2 regions of the Lysinibacillus sp. EB271-A1-10B genome follow, and region 2 is predicted to be linked to the other one. Evidence: a T-box and tRNA genes for the amino acid it is inferred to sense, from the RefSeq annotation. Region 2 holds a T-box; the other holds one or more tRNA genes.

Evidence for each region. The T-box of region 2 lies ahead of argS (arginine--tRNA ligase). A T-box ahead of a tRNA ligase gene usually reads a tRNA of that ligase, here a tRNA-Arg.
Region 1: it has a tRNA-Arg gene. The T-box ahead of argS (arginine--tRNA ligase) is inferred to sense a tRNA for this amino acid. The anticodon was not compared.

The regions. Positions count from the first base shown of each region.
Region 1 is NZ_JBYTDL010000018.1:68,307-75,221, reverse strand. It holds gene AC3WSK_RS19530 (hypothetical protein) at 458-766, opposite strand; gene AC3WSK_RS19525 (hypothetical protein) at 1,029-1,265, opposite strand; gene AC3WSK_RS19520 (metallophosphoesterase) at 1,280-2,464, opposite strand; gene AC3WSK_RS19515 (YonK family protein) at 2,461-2,709, opposite strand; gene AC3WSK_RS19510 (hypothetical protein) at 2,709-2,963, opposite strand; tRNA gene AC3WSK_RS19505 (tRNA-Arg) at 3,006-3,075, opposite strand; gene AC3WSK_RS19500 (hypothetical protein) at 3,643-3,897, opposite strand; tRNA gene AC3WSK_RS19495 (tRNA-Arg) at 3,997-4,073, opposite strand; gene AC3WSK_RS19490 (HU family DNA-binding protein) at 4,590-4,973, opposite strand; gene AC3WSK_RS19485 (hypothetical protein) at 5,076-5,420, opposite strand; gene AC3WSK_RS19480 (hypothetical protein) at 5,494-6,006, opposite strand; gene AC3WSK_RS19475 (AAA family ATPase) at 6,242-6,915, shown strand, end outside.
Region 2 is NZ_JBYTDL010000003.1:135,818-142,732, forward strand. It holds gene AC3WSK_RS05845 (serine hydrolase domain-containing protein) at 1-864, opposite strand, end outside; gene AC3WSK_RS05850 (hypothetical protein) at 1,710-2,024, shown strand; gene AC3WSK_RS05855 (FAD-dependent oxidoreductase) at 2,788-4,671, shown strand; T-box leader at 4,830-5,049, shown strand; gene argS (arginine--tRNA ligase) at 5,168-6,841, shown strand.

The sequences.
Region 1 (6,915 bases), on a different contig from region 2:
ATCATCCTGAGAGTAAATCTTGTCAGTCATTATACAAGGCTTTTTAATATTTATTTTTTCTGTTTTATAGATTGGACTAACCAACAGTGTTAGTAACTACCTTGATTTTTCTTTCGTTTTAATAGGGAACTCAGTGTTATAAAGTTCACCGAATTAAACTGAGGATATATTTCATCATCAACCATGTTTGTAACAAGGTAAGTGAAGTCTCTGTATGTGACATAATCGCCAACGAGCAACCAAATCAGGAAAAAACAAGAATTTACGCCCATAAAAAGATCTAATGTCATTTACGATACTAGGGATTGGTAATGTTTCCTGCATATCAATAAAAACATAAGATAGGGAAGGAGAATCTAAGATATAGTTCACCATTTGTCTTTTTGTGGAATGTTACAAGTCTTTAATTGTGTTATCATTAGCTCGAACCCTTTTTCTACAAGCGCTAAACATTACATCATTCCTGTTCTAGTTTTTGTATTTGTTTTTCAATCGTGTCAATAGTTCCAAACACTTTGCTTTTAATGAATGGTTTATTGTCCTCTTTAATACACTCTTTAAGCAATCCATTAAGAATAGCATGAGTTTGAACAATCCATGCGCCATCATATTCAGGTGTGATTTCTTTTACGTTATGAACCTCAAAAATAACTGAATTAATGTGGTCAGGTAGCGTAGAAACACCTTCCTCATATAGTGGCAAAATCTTAAAGATAGAGCCTTTTAATGAGTGCATATAGTTTAAATAATCTAATTTTGCAATCATTGTGTGTTATCCTTTGATATTAAATAATTCTTTTACATAAGCAACGCTATATGAGCCCTTAAGAAGCGGGGTGAGTTGATTTCATTAAAATTAGCTCAGCTAAAGTAATGTATTGAACAACGCTAAATTTAGCCCATTCAAACTTTTCGCTAGTGCGACTGAGAAATTAAAACTAAATTTGTAGTTGCTAATCGAAAAACGATTAAATCATTACGATTAATTTCTAGTCGTTTTTTTTAGATCTAGCAGTAGTTTTTGTAACTTACGCTTCTTTTACAGCTTTCGCATATGAACCAACGATTTCAGCTATATCATTAGAAGCTTCTTTGAAGCCTACTTCATAACCTTCGTCATATGCTTCTTCAATAGCTGTTTCTAACGTGCTAGCAATTAACTGTGATACGGCAATATGAAAGGCTTGCTTAGGTTCAGTGCCGATTTCAATTAAATTTTCGAAAGCATCATATGTTGTACATACTTGACATTTTGTTTCTTCCATTGTTTTCATGCTCCTTAATACTTGATATAGAATGTAGCTTTACGACCATTTCTATCAAGCCATAGTAGTTTTTGGTGTGCCTTAGAAAGTAGGCGACTGTCTTTTGAATAGTTGTTCGTTCCCGCGAAACCACCATTTACTATTAGGTCTACGCCATGAATCTCATTCTCAAAATTCTTGTGAATATGACCTGCGAAAATAGCAGTAGGGAACTTTTGAATCATCATTGTTAGGTCTTGAATCACTTTGCTATAGTTGTCTAAGTGACCATGAACACCGAAGTAAGTTCTACCTAAGATTGTTGCTACTATGATTTCGCTGTCATACTTGTTGTCCATCATAGTAACATTCGGCAAGTTTTCTAAACGAGCTCCCATATACCATGTGACAAAATCATGGAAACTCTCAGTCTTAATTTCCTCCTCTTTGCGAGAAGAAATTCTGTCATGATTACCTTTGACACTGTAAACTTTAACTTTTTCAAAGTAGTTTGCTAGAATAGCGACAAGTCTAGCCAAAGCTTCTGCTACTGACTTAGTTTGCTCAACTGCGGTTTCTGTTTCACCAATCTTAGTAAGGCGGTGTAGATTGCCCTCAATTAAATCACCTAATTGCATGATATGAAGCTCTCTAGCTCCTGTTAACTCTTGATAAGCTATTATTTCATTAATTGTTTGTTCAATGCGTTCATAGAACACTTCTTCATTAAATGTGTTCCAATGGTTATCTGTTACCATTCCTTTGTGAAGGTCTGATAACATTAAAGTAAGAGATGTGTCACCATTATATTTAACATCTGCTTTCTTGTAGTTAAGTGGTCTAGCGTTGTTGATTTCATCTTTAATAGCGTCAATCAGCTTTTTAAGCAAGTTATCCAACCTTGCTTCGTGGCGTAAGAATTGTTTGTACTCACGCTTTTGGTCTTGAACTTGCATTTTAGCAATCTCAAGCTCTTTAATTTTGTCGTTTAATTCTTCTAGTTCTCCAGAGGTATTTGCGCTCTGCTTAATAGCGTAATCTCTACCTTGTTTGAAAGCTTTATACCATTTGCGATAATATGATTCACCGAAATTAAGTTTAAGCTCTTTGTTAAGAAGTTCACAAATACCTTCCCATGTAAGACCAAGAAGCTTTTTGTTCTCACAGATTCGATACTTGTATTCTTCAACGATTTCATTAGGAAGTTGTTTAGTGTTCATCTATTAATCTTCCTTAAATAAGTCTTCTTCTTGTTCTCCATCTGTTTCAGAAGATACATTGAACTCGCTAATAGTTGCGATTGAATCTTCTTCTTTGATAAAAAGAGTGATGTTTCTTCCAGTAATTTATTTAGGCTATACTTGAAATCGCCATCTTTAACAGATTCAGTTACGATTAACTCTCCTAAAGTCCAATCAATATCAAGTTTACCTTTTAGTTGTATTGAATTAGTGCGCTTTGCCATTATTTTTTAGCACCTGCTTTAACTGACTTTTGAACAGCTTTCGCTTGTAATAAGCCATTTGGTGTAACAGGGAAGATAGCAACGCCACCACTGTAATCTACAGCGTGATAAGTTTGTTTTTTATCGTATTCGACTTTTCCATTTTTCTTCACAGACTTGCCAAATTTATCAAGCTTTACTGCGTAGTGTGTGAATAAGTCAACTACTGCATATCTAAGACCATACAAAGTCTTAATTTTTCTAATGTGTAACATTTCACATTTCTCCTTGTCTCTAGTAAATTCTATATTTTATGATAGGGGCTAAAGGGATCGAATCACTGACTTTGAATTCGGAATCCAATGTTTATCACTAAACTAAGCCCCGCTTACAACAAAAAACACTATTAGAATAGTACGTCTTTCTAATAGTGAATTGATTGTCTTAATATTCAGTTATGTAGTAGACACATTCACCTTACAGAATAATAATGATTCTTTAGCTTGTTTTAAGGTTACTGTGTCTGAATCACACCCTATATTAAAGAAACAAAGAGAAAGGAGAGTAAATGAAAAATTTTATTCACTTTGCTTTGTTTCCTGAATATAAGATGTAATATGAGGGGAGATACGATTCGAATCTACTCCGCTTTTGCAATAGATTGACATTCTGCCCAACTCCCATAGAGCGGCCTACAGGATTTTAACCTGCTAATAATGGAATTGCTGTCAATTCTCTTAAGCAATTAGTAGCTTCATAAGATTAAGCTCAGGAACAGAATCGAACTGTTGTTTCTTGATTAAAAAGCAGATGTAATGTAACTATCTAATCGAACGCATAGTGGAGGAGAGCGTTGAACTCACAGAGGCTTGCTTATTAGACAAGGTGAAATACGGATTCACTCCTGTTGGCTGACTAGGCAGTGGTCGAACATGCAATGATACGATAAACTTTTTATAGATACTCTAATTTTATTAAACCATCTATTCTATACATTGTGTAATCATCTTTCGATATTGCTGTGTTTGAAGCAAAAATCTCAAGATTCTCTGCTTCTTCATCATAAATATCGAAATACCTATCCAACGCTATCTCAAATGCTCTTTCCTTCCAACGGTTATCTATACTATCGTCAGATTCCTTAGAATACAAGTAAGATTCATTAACTAGTTCGTTGTTAGTTTCATATGTTAAAATATAGTAATTCATAGTTATATCCTTTTTAGTAGGGCATAGGGTATTCAAAACTCTAAATACTCGAAAGAAAATCGAGTGCCGTAGTCCACGTCAAATGCCCCCAAATTTTATTGGCGCGCCATGAGAGATTCGAACTCCCAACCGACAGGGTAGAAACCTGTTGCTCTAATCCATTGAGCTAATGACGCATATTTGATTTTCAGCATTGAGCGTAGTTAAGGGAAGAACTACGCTCAAACTTTGATTCTGAGGAGGTTTAAGTTATGAAATCAAAAAGAACTTCTCACTTTATCTTGCGAAGGGTAGGTAGCACCCAAAGTTCTTTTAGTTGTTTTTGTAGTACTTGATTAGGTGTAACGCTCTCTAAGATTGCTTTGCACAAGTTTTGAGTTAACCTACTTACTAATTATGTCTCAGGTGTTTACTTAATCCTAATTTATGTATTTGTCTTGTTTGTGAGTTTAGTTATTATCTTACTCATGTGTTCGCAAGATGTTAAAGAGGTAGGAATAACACCTTGCGTTCAATAAGTTTATTAGCAGTAGCTTAAATAGGTAAGTGACTCACCTTGTATATTTCATATTATATTATTATCTTACTTTAACAAACGATTTTATCAAAATAATTTGAAAATAGTGGTTTTTTTAATAAAATCCGAATAAAAAGGTGAAATTCACACAGTATCACACCGATCATTTCCTGAATTAGTTAATAACTGTTTTTTCTAATACTTCCTTGAAAGTTTTTGAAACAGCAAACTTTGTAGCCAAGTGAGTTGGTTTAACCACTGGTGAACCATCTTGAGGGTTACGGTAAGTACGCTCAGGTTTTACTTCAACCTTGAACTGACCTAAAGTACCAAAACCAATATTAACTTGACTTTCAACGATAGCACGAACATACGCTTTTTCTACTGAATCAAGAACTGCTGTTCCGAAGTCTTTTGTTATTTGGATTTCTACGCTATCTGTGTCACCTTCTAAGATTTCTTTAGCTAACGCTTTTGATACACGCATCGTTGGTAGTGTATCTTGTAGTTCCTCAGCTAAGATTCCTGTAATAAAATCTGTACGACCTAATTTAGCCATTTTGATATAAGCTCCTTTTTCTCTGAAAAATAAAATGGATTTTATCGCCTTTGGGCAGCGAACTAATAATCCGATATATTATTATGTTATTTTTAGCGTAAGTTAATCTTCACTACTATTAATAGTGATTCCTAGTTGTTCCTTATCTTCTTCTGATAGACAAGAGAAATTACTATAGCGTTCTGAGCCTTTGCTAATTTCCTTTACTTTCTTATGAGATAAGACTTCTAGGTTCTTTTCCTCTTTAGTGAGGTAGTAAGCGAACATATCCAAAATTACTTTAGTGTTTTGCTTTTCCCAAGTAAACAATAGATATTCTTCCAATGTCATTGTCTGAGCTAGAAATTCAATTTCTTCTTTAAGAAGGTGTTCAATGACTTGCTTGCGTTGTGCAAAATTTAGCGAACTATCTAAGTTCACTGTTAGGTGTGGTAGTAAAATTTTCATTTTATTAATTAACCCTCTCATTCTTTAAGGCGGTGGGAAGTGACATTTGCAATACTTTTTTGTACAAGCTGATTTAGCGACATGTTTTACAAATGGAAAGTAAACGATCTTTTGCTGATTTATTGTCACTATAGAACTCGTTTGTTGCAGGTAGGTGTTCACCGCACTTATTACATTGTTTTGTTTTTAAACCTAGAGTGCTTGTGTAAATTACTCTACGCCATTGACGCTCATTCTCTTTCACGACTGCTTTGTAAACGGTCTTGAGCGCTTTCTTGACATTCTGATTCTCAATGCCTATAGCTTCACCGATTTCTCTATGGGTGTAGCCTTTTTCAACCATTTTAATAAGAAGTAACTGTTGATTCGTGAAGTTACATTGATTGATTAGTCTGTCCAATGAAGCATAAGTCGCTATCACTTCTTGATTAACAGCTTTAACCCCTGTAACGTCAAGTGTGCTACCGCCGCCTAAGAAAAGGTTATCATCATATTTGTATCTAAATTCTATTAAAAGCTCAACCACGCCAATGTCATTCATGACGAAGGGTTGAAACATTAAGTCCTTACTAGTAATGTGTGCCATGCTAAATCTTCCTTCCTATATAATGTAACTTTCACCAACCTTTTGTAGTTGATTTTGACTTTAGTTATTATATATTATTTCGTAATTTTTGGATGTGTTTTTTGAAAAATATTATTTTTTAATTATATATGTTTTTAATATAAATATATTTATAAAAGTAATGTAATGATATAAAATAAGAGAGTGACATGAAAAGGTTGCGTTTAAGTATATTCAGGAGAAAGCAGGGATAAAATTGCCAAACATATTACACCAAAATACTAACCGCCTAAAAGTCAAGGTTGCAAAGGTGCTGTACTATAAGGAAGAAAGTATGTGGGGCATTGTGAGCGTTGCACCAACTAAGATAGAGGGTGACTTCGAACCTGAGCTGAATCGCTATAACAACTTTGTTATTAGAGGTAACATTCCAATGGCTATGAATGTGGGGCAAGAGTATGACATTGAAGTAACGGATTTGCAGACAGACGCTAAGTATGGTGAGTTCTATGAGATTATTCGTATTCATATAGAAGCACTTGACACAGTAGAAGCACAACAGCGCTTCTTACAAGCTGTTCTATCAGAGTATCAATCAAAGCTGATTCTTGAAGCATTTCCTAACAATATGATTGTAGATGATATTAGAGATAATATAATTGATATAACTACAATAAAGGGTTTCGGGGAAGCTACAGCTCTAAAGATTAAGAGAGAAATCAAGAGAAACAAAGACCTAGGAGCTTTAATTTCGGAACTTGCTGACTTGAACCCATCAGGGAGAATGTTGAATAAGATTGTTGAGAAGTTTGGAAATTCTACAATTGCGCTATTCAAAGCAAAAGAATCTTTATATTATCTATGTATAGTTTCAGGTCTAAGCTTCAAAAGAATTGACAACATAGCTCTTATGCGTGGGGAAGATAAGTT
Region 2 (6,915 bases):
CATCAGCTCTAAAGATTTTTTGCTGATCAATTCATTATTACGCAAGGCTCGATCAAACAGTTCTAAATCTTCAGCTGAAGAAATGATATCCCCAGCTGCATATGCAGCAGAATTATGCATTAATGGTCCGACTTTCCCCTCTATATGTCCTTCCGCTTTGGGTAAATCATCCGGAACTGTAAACATAGAATTAATCATGTTGCTCGGCTCAAAAATATGTTCTTCTATATAATTTGCATAGGGCTGTCCGCTGACTTTTTCAATAATAAGTCCTAACATCACATAACCAGTATTACTATAACTAAAGCTTGTACCTGGGGTAAATTCTAATTCAGAATCACTAACGGTATTTACAATATCAATTGGAATCCATTCTTTACTGTAATCAAAATTTCCCTTTAGATAGTCCGGAATTCCCGAGCTATGACTTAGCAGATGACTTATTGTAATAGTTTCTCCATTCGGAAAGTCTGGAAAGTATTGCGAAATTGGATGATCTAAGTTTAGAAGTTCCTTTTCTACTAGTTGCATGACTGCTACTGCCGTGAATGTTTTAGATAATGAAGCAATCTGATAGAGCGTACTTGGGCTATTAGGTAAATCAGTGGCAAACAATCCGTAACCTTTTGTAAATAACACTTCATCTTCCTTTGCGATTAGGACGGTACCCTGAAATTTTTCATTTATCAAATATTGCTCGATTTTTTCAGAAAAGCTTCCAGATAAATTACTATGGTTGTTACGTCCAAATAATAGCAAAGCGACTATAGACACGACTACAATAACAAGAATAATAATAGAAGAAATTTTAATGATTTTTTCATATATACCTCGCAATCTATTTCTATATAGCTTTTTAAACACTTCCTACTTATTAGATACGCGGAAAAATTACCAATTTATTATGATCTTGAATCAGGGATGTAATTTTTAAAAATATGTAAGCTTTTTTGGGTAAGTTAGACAAGGGCTTATTTAAAAGTCAGAGGGTGGACGATAGATGGTTTGACAAATAAAAATAAAACAAACGTTATGAGTATTACAATCGGATAATTACATACACACTGAGGGATATGTTAATTTGTGTCTCTATTTTTTTATTTTATACAAATTATACCTGAAATACCATATAATATTTACACAAGGGAATAAGTAATACATACATTGTAGAAAAAGCTGAAAGAGTTATAAACATTTTAGAAGAAGTAATACAAACTATTGAACAATCCAAGCTGTTACCTGAGGAAGTTCAGTGACTGTCTTAGCGTCAATTATTAGCTTTGAAGTACATTGGAAGACTAAACAGGTCATTAACAGCCTAACTAGGTGTGAATTTTTATCTGAATGAAATGGTATGGAATGAAAAAAATATATTATAAAAGATACATTTTTAAGGGTTTATAATTTGTATTTATTCTTTTAACATTTGTTCCTATTGGTAGCAAACACAAAGCATAATGAGACATTGGCGGATGAGTTAGAAAGGATTGATAATGCATGAACATCTAGTAATTGAGGACATGACGCTTATATAAGCTTTTACGATAATGTAGAAATGCTTTTTTATTAAATTGATGATTAAATCCATATCGTTGTGTCTCATTGATGAAAATTATTGAACGTAAGTATTTAGTATGAAAGATTTATTCCAGGTACTCGAAAAAATGAGACTTGTTCTTTTTCAATTTCTTTAATTTAGTGGGGTTTTTATGCATAGAGAATTAAAACAAAGAATATTAAGTGAACCATCTGAATTCATTTCTTATGTGGAGAAACTAATTAGTACAAATAGATTTTACGATGGTGAAGTGCTGGAAATATCGATACTTGCCATAAAAAACGGACCTGGAAGATTATCAGATGAACAATGGCATGTCTTTATAGAAAATGGTTTATTACCTTTTTATTATGATAAATGTGAAAGATGTACCGATGATATTCCATGGTCATTTATGTTCAGTGCTATTTTTATAAATAGAGATCATCTTTGTCCTTTCTGTAATTATTTAGAAAATAAAAAATAAGTCTTTTGCCTTCCGCCATGTTGAGGAAGGCATTTATTTCACAAGAAATACAGGCTTGACATTAGTGTGGGAGATTTGGCGAATTCAGAAGTAATGGAATTAGATTTATTTGGTGGGAAAGCGGACAATAATAAATAACTATGTATCAAAAGCTTCATCATGATGGAGGTATACTTTACTCATTAGCTGCGCCCATTACATTCCTTGAAATGGAGATTTCTGTCGGAAAATGAAAAAACAATCATAAAGACCTACAACAATTTAATAGGTTCTAGTTGCTTCATTGTTACAATATCGCTAGAATGATTATGTATCTTTTTTTGTTTTAGATTATACATACATATTTATTGTTTCTTATGCTTTAAATGCATTTGGTTAGTTCTTAAAGTTGATATTCTGCTGCTATTCCAACCCCAATGATTTGCCACTACGAATATCAGTATAGGTAACTGTCAGTAGAAGACTATTATTTCATCATACTTTCATGCCGTGCCGTCCAAAATGGCACCACTTGTTATAGGAAATGAAAACCCTTGAACTCACCAAGGTAAGTTATTTTAGGTGGATTCGATTTTATCTACTGTGTGAAAAACTATTTTGAAAAGTACCTAGACTGTAAAGACCTATTAGGTTTGCTACGAACTCACGTTGAAATGTAAAACAGTTAATAACTATATAAATATGTCATGTCAACTTTTTCAAAAGGTGATCATGATTATAAACAAGAGATACAGATGGGAATTTTATCTATTGGAGGTATGTTATGGGTAAGGGCTTGGTAAGATCAGCCATATTAATAGTAGTAATTGTACTAGGTATAGGAAGTTATTATTTTATAACAGATATTAGAAGTGAAATGGCACATAAAAAACTTGTGAAAAACTATGAAAAGCCAATTCCGGAAAAAACGATAAATGAAGAATATGATGTAATTGTCATTGGTGGAGAGCCAGAAGGGGTTGCTGCTGCAGTATCAGCAGCTCGTAATGGTGCAAAAACACTTTTAGTAGAAAAGCGTGAAGAATTAGGCGGATTATTTACGTATGGAATGCTCAATTTCCTTGATATACCTCGAAATGACTCTAAACGACCAGTCAGTATGGGTATTTTTAAAGAATGGCACGACCTAGTTAGAGGGAAAGATGCCTTTGGAATTGTAGATGCGAAGGCTGCCTTTAAAAAGCTTGTCGATGAAGAACCAAATTTAACGCTTTCTGTACAAACAGAAGTCGTTAATGCCAATCTTGATTCAAATCAGCTAACATCAGTGGAATTAAAAAATAAATATGGTACGTATGCTGTAAAAGGCAAGACATTCATTGATGCTACACAAGATGCTGATTTTGCTACAATGTCAAAAGTTCCATTTTTCATGGGTGGAGAAGATATTGGTATTAAGGATAAGAGAATGGCTGTTACCTTGATGCTACATTTAAAAAATGTTGATTGGGATAAGGTGAAAAAAGAAGCAAATTCAAATACTTTTGGTGGTGCTCACCTAAATGATTCAGTTATGTGGGGCTTTACAAAGCTTCATGATGACTATAAGCCAGTACTAGAAGGTACGAGATTACGAGGCTTGAATTTAGCAAAAGTAGATGATGAATATTATATTAATGCTTTACAAATTTTCGGAATCGATGGTTTGAATGAACTTTCTAAACAGGAAGCAATTGAAAAAGGGAAGAAAGAGACTGAACATATTTTAAAATATTTACATGAGAAGTTTCCTGGCTTTGAAAATGCAGAAGTTGTGAGTTATCCGGAGGAACTATACGTCCGCGAAACAAAACATATTTGGGCAGAATACCAATTACCGATGTCTGATGTTTGGAAGAATAGTGATCATTGGGATAGCATTGGCGTAGCTGCTTATCCAGTTGATGTACAAGCGCAAACGCCTCATGATTATGGATATGTTATTTCAGCTCCAAATCAATATGCAATTCCTTTCCGTTCTTTAGTGCCGAAAGAAATCGATGGCTTGCTTGTTGTAGGTCGTTCAGCAGGTTATTCATCACTTGCAGCTGGAAGTGCACGTGTCGTTCCAACGGGTATGGTGACAGGTGAAGCAGCGGGAGCAGCAGCAGCGATAGCCATTAAAGAAGACGTAACCTTTAGAGCAATGAGCAAGGACAAAAAACTCATTAATACTTTACGAGAAGATTTGAAGAAACAAGGAGCCTTTGTAGATTCTTTTGAGATGGATTATCCTTATAAAAATGAATGGTATGATAAATCTATTCAAACTTTAATCAATTACGGTCTCGTTGTCGGTGGTTATTCGAATGACTTAAAAGTTGAAGATACAGCAACAAAGATTAAGTTTGCGAAAATGCTAAAAGAGGGCGTTCAACGTGTTAGTCCAGAGAAAATGAACGAGCTTGGGGATAAGCTGGATGTCGTTATCTATAAAGTAGCTAAAAAAGAAAAAAACCCAATTAAAAGAGATGAAGTCGCAGAACACTTGGCGGAAGTATTAGTAGGAAAGTCAAGTGATAACAACTGGAATGTATTGATTGAAAAAGGGATTATCAGTGAAAAATTAGCTAAAAGATTAACTGAAAACAAGGAATTAAAATTAAAAGAGTTGTACGCCATAATGGCTGATGTCATCCATTATGCAGAAAAGGAACATTCCCACTAATTAGTGGGGAATGTTCCTTTTCCTTTTAGATACGGTATTAATGTACGCGTAATTTGTCCTACTACCAAAATACACCATTGGAATCGATTCAATTATTTAAAAATCAAAAGACAGTTGGCTAAAAAAAGGAACTACTGTAATATAATTTGAAATTACAGTTAAATTCTGAGATGAAGAGAGTAGTTTATGGAGCAACTGGAAAGCGAATTAGGGATGGTGTGAGCCTAATGCAGGAGCCATAAATGAAACGCACTTTGGAGAAGGTTCTCAAATTTGTAGTAGAGAATATCGGGGAGTCACCTCGTTAACAATGGAAAGTGGTCATATTATATGGCAACTAGAGTGGTACCACGGGATAACTATGCTCTCGTCTCTATTTTAGAGACGAGGGCTTTTTTTATTTTCATTTAGTATGAATCGTCCGTGCACAATTCAAAATATGGACGCTTTGTTTGTCTACAAGAAAATGGATTTATGTATAGAGAGGAGAATGAATATGAATAGACAAATTGCAAAAAGTATAGCTGAGGCATTAAATAATGAGCTGTCCGTTATTGAAGTTCAAAACTTACTGGAGAAACCAAAAAAATTGGACTTAGGGGATTTGGCATTCCCGTGCTTTACGCTAGCCAAAAAATTAAGAAAGTCCCCTCACACTATCGCGTCAGACATAAAAAATAATATAAGCTGCGATTGCATACAAGAAGTTCAAGTAGTAGGTGGTTATGTCAATGTTTTTTATCATCAGCCTACGATTACTCAACAAGTTCTTAGTCAAATTGTAAAAGAGAAAAATTTATACGGGACTCAACAAGAGTCAAAAGGGAATATAGTGCTAGATTTTTCTTCACCTAATATAGCGAAGCCTTTTTCTATGGGCCATTTACGTTCAACAGTGATCGGTAATGCTTTGGCCAATATTGCCGAGAAAAACGGCTACAAAGCAATTCGCATTAATCATTTGGGTGACTGGGGAACGCAATTTGGTAAATTAATCGTCGCTTATCAAAAATGGGGAGATCAAAAGACGATTGAAGCTGCCCCAATAGAGGAACTGCTAAAAATTTATATAAAATTCCATGAAGAAGCGGAGCAGGATGATTCACTGAATGAACAGGCACGTACCGCATTTAAAGCATTAGAAGATGGGGATGAAAAGACGTTAGCTCTTTGGCAATGGTTCAGAGATGCATCACTCGAAGAATTCAAAAACATTTACGGATTGCTTGGAATTGACTTTGATTCATTCGCTGGGGAAGCGTTCTATAATGACAAAATGGCTGCTGTTGTTAAGGAATTGGAAGAAAAAGAACTGCTTGTGAAATCCGAGGGTGCTCATGTCGTTGAAATAGACAATATGCCTCCATGCTTAATAACCAAAACTGATGGTGCTACGCTCTATGCTACACGTGATTTAGCAGCTGCTTTTTATCGTAAACAGCAATATGACCCTAAAAAATCATTTTATGTTGTAGGACATGAACAATCACTTCATTTTAGCCAATTATTTAAGGTCATTGAGAAGATGGGGTATGATTGGGCAAAAGACTTGCAGCATGTGCCTTTTGGGATGATATTAAAAGAGGGTAAAAAAATGTCGACACGTAAAGGAAAGATCGTTCTATTAACAGATGTACTAACAGAGGCAATTGCTACGGCGAAACGAAATATCGAGGAAAAAAATCCAAATTTAATGCATAAAGAGAGTATCGCACGACAGGTTGGTGTAGGAGCGGTCATTTTTAATGATTTAAAAAATGATCGTCTTCATGACATTGAGTTTTCTATTGAGCACATGATGAATTTTGAAGGTGAAACAGGGCCATATATTCAATATACGTATGCACGTATCGTATCTCTTTTGGCAAAAGCAGATGCACAAAGTTATGCAGTATCGCTCGAAGCATTAGGTGAGCAAGCATGGCCTGTTATTTTATTACTCGAACAGTTTCCGAAAGTAATTACTAACTCCTTTGAACAAGCTGATCCATCACAAATTGCTAAATACGCTTTACAATTAGCACGTCAATTTAATAAATATTATGCGCAAAATAAAGTATTGGTCAATGACAGCCAAATAAAATCAAGATTAGCATTTTGTCTTTGTGTATCCATTGTGTTAAAAGAGTCGTTAGCACTATTAGGCATTGCCGCACCTAAAAATATGTAAGAACGATTAGTGTGTCTACAACATCGTGCTAGCTACAACATGCAACTAGTAATAGCTATGGAAATTGACCATTA